DNA from 2 places in the Arthrobacter phoenicis genome. Region 1 is predicted to be linked to the other one. Evidence: riboswitches for the same ligand, from Rfam matches in the RefSeq annotation. Region 1 holds a riboswitch; the other holds the start of a gene.

Region 1 (3,203 bases):
GTCCCGGTAGGGGCTGACGCTGACGTGTCCCCCGTCGATATGGATTTTGTAGGAGACCGCGTCCAGGTCGGCCCGGATCCGGTCGGCCTCTGTCCGGATCCGGGTAAAGAAACCTGACGAGGTGTAGGCGTCCAGGAAAGCGGTCAAGGCCCTGAACCCGGGCGACTGCAGGCCCAGGGCGGAAAGTTCCCCGCGCAGGCCGGTCACGGCTGAACAATAGGTCCGGGCCGCAGCCAGGACCAGTGCCTGTTGCTGCAGCCTGTAATGAAGCTTCCCTGCCTGGGCCAGCTGCTCGCGCACACTCTGCATCCCGCTGCTGAACCTTTCAACCGCATCCAGGCAGGACGGGATTTCCAGATCACGGAACACCTCATGCCGGAAGGCCACCGTTTCCGCATCCCGGCATGGGGAGTGGAAGAACGGGACAAGGTCATACCCGGCACGACCGGAAGTGACCGCCCCGATGATGGCATCAAGCTGCAGGTCCTTCAGGGTCTCCAGGAACAATGGCCCCTCACCATCGGGCACCACCCCGAGAACACTTACTGCCATGGCACCAGCGGTCCTGGCGGTGAACGTTACGGGGCCAAGCGTCGGCGCGGCACCACGATGGATTCCCCCTGTGGGGACTTCTTCGGGAAAGACCGGCATGTCAGGGCTCCGTCCGCCGAGAACTTCGGACAGGAACCATAGGCCGGGAGGCAGTTTGAACCGGGTATCCTGTCCGGTCCGGGCGGGATCCACCGCCTGAACACTATTTTACTCGTCCGGCGAACGAGGCGGTAGCGTCCGGATCAGGACCGGCCGCCGTTCAGGGTGCAGCTGGCAGCACGCGTGCCCCACAGACGACGTTCGCAAGCGAGGACCGCGGCCCCTAGGAGAATCGGTATGGCCAACCAGACAAGGTAGAGTTGGTCTCCGGCGATGGATCCCGCCTGAGCTGGACAGCTCGAACCGCCGCACGGCTGATGGTTCCTGCCTTTGAGACCGAAGGTAGGTGAGCCATGCCCGGCGACCGGGACCGGCCGCGCGAAATCCCCATCCGGCGCCAGGAATCTTCCCTGCCGCCCCTGCCCGCCCACAGGCTCCCCGGGGGTGGACCGGTGCCGCCGGCAGCACCGCCCTGGAACCCAGACCTCCGAGGCGCGACGGGCGCGTTGTCAAACGGTCCGATTTGAGACACCACACAATTCATGGGGCCGTGCTGCGGTCCGGGAGGAGAACATAATGGATCGTGACTTGTACCTGACTGTTATCGCGTTAGCCCGGCAGACGCCGTGGCTCCATGATTTTATGGCCGCCTACGCCCTGTGGGGCGGCCTTGTGCTCCTGTCATTGCTGCTTGTCGTCGGCTGGCTGCAAGGTCGGCGGCGAAAGGATGCTCCGGCCCGCTCAGCGTCCGCGCTACTGACAGGCCTTTCCGTCGTGACCGCAGTCCTCCTCAACCAGCACCTGATCTCCCCACTGATTGGCCGCGTCCGGCCGTGCAACGCCGTCGCCGGGGCCCAGGCCTTGCTGCCGTGCGGGCAGGACTTCTCGATGCCCAGCGACCACTGCATCATGGCCGGGGCGTTCATGGCAGGACTGTTCTTTGTCAGCAGGAAACTGGGAATCCTGGCCGTCATTGCGGCCGCCGTCCTGGCTTTCGGCCGTGTGTATACGGGCATGCATTACCCGACGGACACCGTTGCAGGTCTTGCCGCAGGAACGCTCATCGCCCTCGTACTCCAGTGGCTGCTCCATCGGCCGGTGTCGCTGTTGTTGGTGCGCCTGAACCGGACCCCGCTGGCAGTGCTGGTGCAAGCACCAAGGGCTTCCACCGCTCCACATCTGCCCGCTATCCCGGGAAAGTGACCGAACGGGCGCGGTTACCAGCGGGCCTTGCCCACCATGCGGAGCAGTTCCAGCCCCAACACGCGGTCCAGGCGGGTAAAGGTCGCAAACTTGCCGCCCGAGGCCAGGCTCTGGTCGGTTTCGAGCCGATGAAGCAGGGTCAGCACTGCGGCCGTGTTCAAGTCGGAGCTAAGAGCATGGTCGGCGGCTGCTAGAACTTCAGGCACAGCCGGCGCGGCCGGCATGTCCTTCCAGTTGGCCACCTTGAACCGCCACCGTTGCAAGGTCTCCCCAGCCCGGTGGAGCCTGGCCCGCGACAGAACGGCGGGACTGGCGTAGGGGAAGCGAAGGATGCAGAGGCGAAGCGCGAGCGGATCGTGGTCGCCGGGCAGGCTGGAGTCGAACGGCGCTCCGCACGGAGCAGGAGGTTGCACCGCGCCGATCTCCAGGATCTGCCCTGGCACGGGTGCCCTGGCGACGGTCCCTGCGGGTGCTGCGGCTCTGATGACGGCAGCTGCGGGCCCGCGGAGAAACGCCTCAATCTCCGATTCGGAGTGGCTGCGCATTGACGGCTCCCCGATCAGCGACGCCTTCTTCCAGTCACCTGGGCCAGCCGGCAGTCCGTTACCGTCATCGAGGACGGCCAGCAGCACCTGGATGCCATGCAGGTCCTCAGCCAGACGCCGGAGCACATCAGCAACCAGCAACACCCTCAGTGCCTGAAACGAGCTTTGCCCCAGACCCCGCACGTCTACTTTGACCCGCAAGGGGCCCTGCCCGGCCTTTACGCATGCAGCCGAACCGGTCGACGTGATCGGGTGTTCCTCTATGGCTCTTATGGCTTCCGCAGCCAACATTGGCCCCTCAACGCGAGTCATTCAGGACCCGGATGAGGACATCCTCGCCGCCGTTGTACCGCAGGGTCGCGACCCACAGCTGATAGGGCTCCTCCCCGGCCCTGACCGGCGGGAGCACCCGCGGTTTCTTCAAAGGCGCCGCCCAGCCCGGGATGTCCTCCTCACGGAGGGCTTCCAAGGCACTGGGCACCATTCTGTGCGGAAGTTCGGCCAGGCAGGCCCAGAAGAGCGCGTCCAGACCGTTGCCCTCCCCATACGGCGGAAGCCAGCGGGCGCGGCCGAACCGCGTCAGGTCCACCGCCGACAGCGGAGCATCAAATGATGAATTCACGCCTCATCACCTTCTTTGCCGGTCAGTCCACCCAGCCGGTCGCGCGCAGGTATGCCGCGCACACCTCATCGACCAGGTGGTCGGCCTCGAGCGTGGGGCTACAGCCGACGACCGGATGCCGTGCCCCCGGTAACATCCGGTCCAGTGCAGACGCCCAGGCTTCCGGTTCGGCGTGCCACTGC
Region 2 (3,203 bases), 2.7 Mb from region 1:
GCGCCGGACTGGTCCAGCGCCTCGTGGATCGCGAAGGCCCGGCCGCGGCCCAGCGTCGCCCCGGCGTGGGAGAGCATGGTGTCGCGCGCCGGGGTCCGGACGGCCTTGCCGAAGCGTTCGGTGATCACCAGGGCGGAGGCCTGCCAGAGGGACCCGGCGAGGGCCAGCAGCGGGACGGCGACGGCGGTCAGGGCGTACCCGGTGATGGTCAGCGGCCAGTACTTGCGCGTGCGGTCCGCCAGCGGCCCGGTTCCGAGCCGGAGGACCAGCGCCACGGCCTCGCCGACGCCGGTGATGAAGCCGACCATCACGGCGCTGGCGCCGAGGGTGGCCAGATACGGTCCGGTGATGGCGCGGGCGCCCTCGTAGACGACGTCGGCCAGCATGCTGACCACACCAAAGGACAGGACGAAGCCCATCGGGCCGAACCGGTTTTCCCGGCGCGCGGCCGTTGCCGGCGCGGCCTGTGCCGGCTGGTCGGAGGAGCTCACAGCAGCCCGCCCAGGATAAGGCCGGCGGCGGCCGCACCGACCGCGGCGAGGGCCGTGCCGAGGCCGTTGACCAGCGCCAGCCCGGACCGGCCGGACTGGACCAGGCGCACCGTCTCGAAGCTGGCGGTGCTGAAGGTGGTGTAGCCGCCCAGGAACCCGGTCCCGGCGATCAGCTGGAGTTCCGCCGGTGCGGCGTGGGCTCCGACGGCCCCGGCGATCAGGCCGAGGAGGAAGGAGCCGGTGACGTTGACGACGATGGTGGCCACGGGGAGGGCGGCGCGGACCCGGCTGCGGATCAGTCCGTCCAGCAGGAACCGGGAGGCTGCGCCGAGGCCGCCGGCCAGGCCCAGCAGGGCGACGGTGACCAGGCTCATTCGGGTGCCCCCTGCCGCGCGGAGGCCAGCCGGATGCCGGCGAAGGTGGCGAGGAAACCGCCCACCAGGGAGGCTCCCACGTACGCCAGCGCGTCGAGGGAGCGGCCGGCGGCGAGCAGTCCGTTGCTTTCCAGGGCCAGGGTGCTGTAAGTGGTGAAGGCGCCCATGAACCCGGTACCCAGGAGCAGCCGCATGACGCGCAGCCGTCCGGCGTCGGGGCCCCGGCGGATCAGGGCCTCCAGCAGCAGGCCCAGCAGGAATGCCCCCGCCAGGTTGATCACGAGCGTGGGCAGCGGCCAGCCGCCGGGGGCGGGCAGGATGGAACCGAGCCCGTAGCGGGCCAGCGTTCCGGCGATCCCGCCGGCCACCACCAGCAGCAGGAAGCCCGGGTGCAGGTGCAGCGGGCGCCGGCTGCGTGCCGGCTCCTGCGCGGAGTGTCCGGTGCCGGGGGCGACGGCGTGGGTGCCGTCCGGCCGGGCGCCGGGAACGGTGTCCGGGGTGCGGGGTTCCATTACCGGTCCTCCCGCGCGTGGTGCCGGGGCTGCGGGGCGAGCGGGACCACCAGGACAGGGCGGTGCTGGCGGTGGGTCAGGTGCACCGCCACCGAGCCGACCAACAGCTCCTCGAAACGGGCGCCGAGGCCGCGCTCCCGCGTCCCGACAACGATGATCGAGGCGCCGCTGGCCTCGGCGAGCCGGCCGAGTGCCCGCGCTGGGTCCCCGGCCAGGGCGACAAAGGACCAGGGCACGCCGCCGGCGTCCAGGGTCTCCCCCAGCCGGTCCTTCAGCGCCGCGGCGATCCCCTCGACGTCGTCGTCGATGCCGTCGGGATCGATCGGCCGGGTCCCGTCGTGGCCGGCCTGGTCGTCGGCGAGGTAGCTGCTGACATCCACGTAGGCGCAGATCAGGGGAACACCCAGGCTGAGGGCAAGCTCGGCGGCCCGGTGGGCGACGGCCTGGGGCTGTCCCGGGACCGCGCCCATGACGACGGGCCCGGCGATGCGATCGACGGGGCCGGAGGTGTGTTCGGAAGCGGAATGCTGCCCGGCGGCGGGGTCCGCCGGACCGGGGACGGGTCCTGTAGGTGTCATGATGCTCCTGTCCTGTGGCGTCTGTGTGAGGCGTCGCGGCGACGCGGCTGTCAGCACGGGTCACCCACCTTCGTTGGTGCAAAGGCAGGAACCATCAGCCAGGAGGCGGTTCGAACGGGGTGCGGAGTGCAGGCCGTTCCGGCGGGATCCATCGCCGTGTTCAGAGATTACACGCCGCACCCGGCCCCGCGCCACGCCGCACCGCAGGGCGGACGGCCGGTTGAGTAGCCCGACGGCGGCGGGTGCGGCTCCGGGTCGCCCGCCAATCGTTTCGCCGACGGCCCGCTGTTCTGTGACACGCTGGTGGCATGGACCTGGAGGTGAACCATTCCCTGACAATCCCGGCGTCGGAACTGCGCTGGCGGTTCTCGCGTTCCTCCGGCCCCGGCGGCCAGCACGTGAACACCTCGGACAGCCGGGTGGAACTGTCCTGGGATATCACCGGATCGCCCTCGCTGCGGGAAGACCAGCGGGAGCTGCTGGCGCGCCGGCTGGAGGGCCGGCTGACCGGCGGTGTCCTGACCGTCGCCGCCTCCGAGCGCCGGTCCCAGCTCCGCAACCGGGAGGCCGCCGCGGCCCGCTTGGCGCACCTGCTGGCGGAGGCGCTGGCGCCCGGGCCCGCTGCCCGGCGCAAAACCTCCCCCACCCGCGGCTCCACCCGGCGGCGGCTGGCCGGGAAGAAACTGCGCTCCGCGACGAAGCAGCAGCGCCGCCGGCCCAGCGCCGAGTAGCCGGGAAGGCACCCGGAATTTTCGGGCTACCGAAATTCAAGGGGAACTCACAGGCTTCACGCGGGAGCGGAGCCTCCGCGGCATGGCACAGTTTTTGAACCGGGTACCCCGTTGCTCCTCCACCCGGAGGCGCGGAAACGTCTTCCCCGGCGGTCCCGAGAGGAGCTGACCGTGACCCTGCTTCCGCACCGGAGCGCGCACCGCCGCACTGCACGGGCCGCCTTCCTGCTCGCCCTGCTCCTCACCGCGGTCACGGCCTGCCAGTCCCCCGCCGCCGCGCCGCAACGGACCGGGACGCCCGGGCACATCTTCGTGATCAACCTTGAGAACAAGGGCTTCGACCGGGTCTGGGACAGCGGTTCCCCCGCCCCCTACCTGGCCGGTACCCTGCGCTCCCAGGGCGTCCTGCTGGACAGCTACTACGGCATCTCCCACAACTCGCTGCCGAATTACCTGGCCCAGATCTCCGGCCAGCCGCCAAACACCAGCACCGAACATGACTGCCACACCTACACGC

The links. Region 1 has a riboswitch for fluoride ahead of ABC337_RS12960 (phosphatase PAP2 family protein). Riboswitches for the same ligand answer to the same signal wherever they lie in the genome.
Region 2: it holds a riboswitch for fluoride, as region 1 does, so the genes downstream of both, ABC337_RS00195 (universal stress protein) here and ABC337_RS12960 (phosphatase PAP2 family protein) in region 1, are expected to answer to the same signal.

What each region holds. Positions count from the first base shown of each region.
Region 1 covers NZ_JBDFMK010000001.1:2,743,077-2,746,279, reverse strand. The annotation lists gene ABC337_RS12965 (MutS-related protein) at 1-744, opposite strand, end outside; fluoride riboswitch at 912-985, shown strand; gene ABC337_RS12960 (phosphatase PAP2 family protein) at 1,228-1,854, shown strand; gene ABC337_RS12955 (cysteine--tRNA ligase) at 1,869-2,543, opposite strand; gene ABC337_RS12950 (hypothetical protein) at 2,698-3,021, opposite strand; gene ABC337_RS12945 (inorganic diphosphatase) at 3,044-3,203, opposite strand, start outside.
Region 2 covers NZ_JBDFMK010000001.1:37,171-40,373, forward strand. The annotation lists gene ABC337_RS00180 (MFS transporter) at 1-491, opposite strand, end outside; gene crcB (fluoride efflux transporter CrcB) at 488-865, opposite strand; gene ABC337_RS00190 (fluoride efflux transporter FluC) at 862-1,377, opposite strand; gene ABC337_RS00195 (universal stress protein) at 1,377-1,955, opposite strand; fluoride riboswitch at 2,034-2,120, opposite strand; gene arfB (alternative ribosome rescue aminoacyl-tRNA hydrolase ArfB) at 2,264-2,686, shown strand; gene ABC337_RS00205 (alkaline phosphatase family protein) at 2,858-3,203, shown strand, end outside.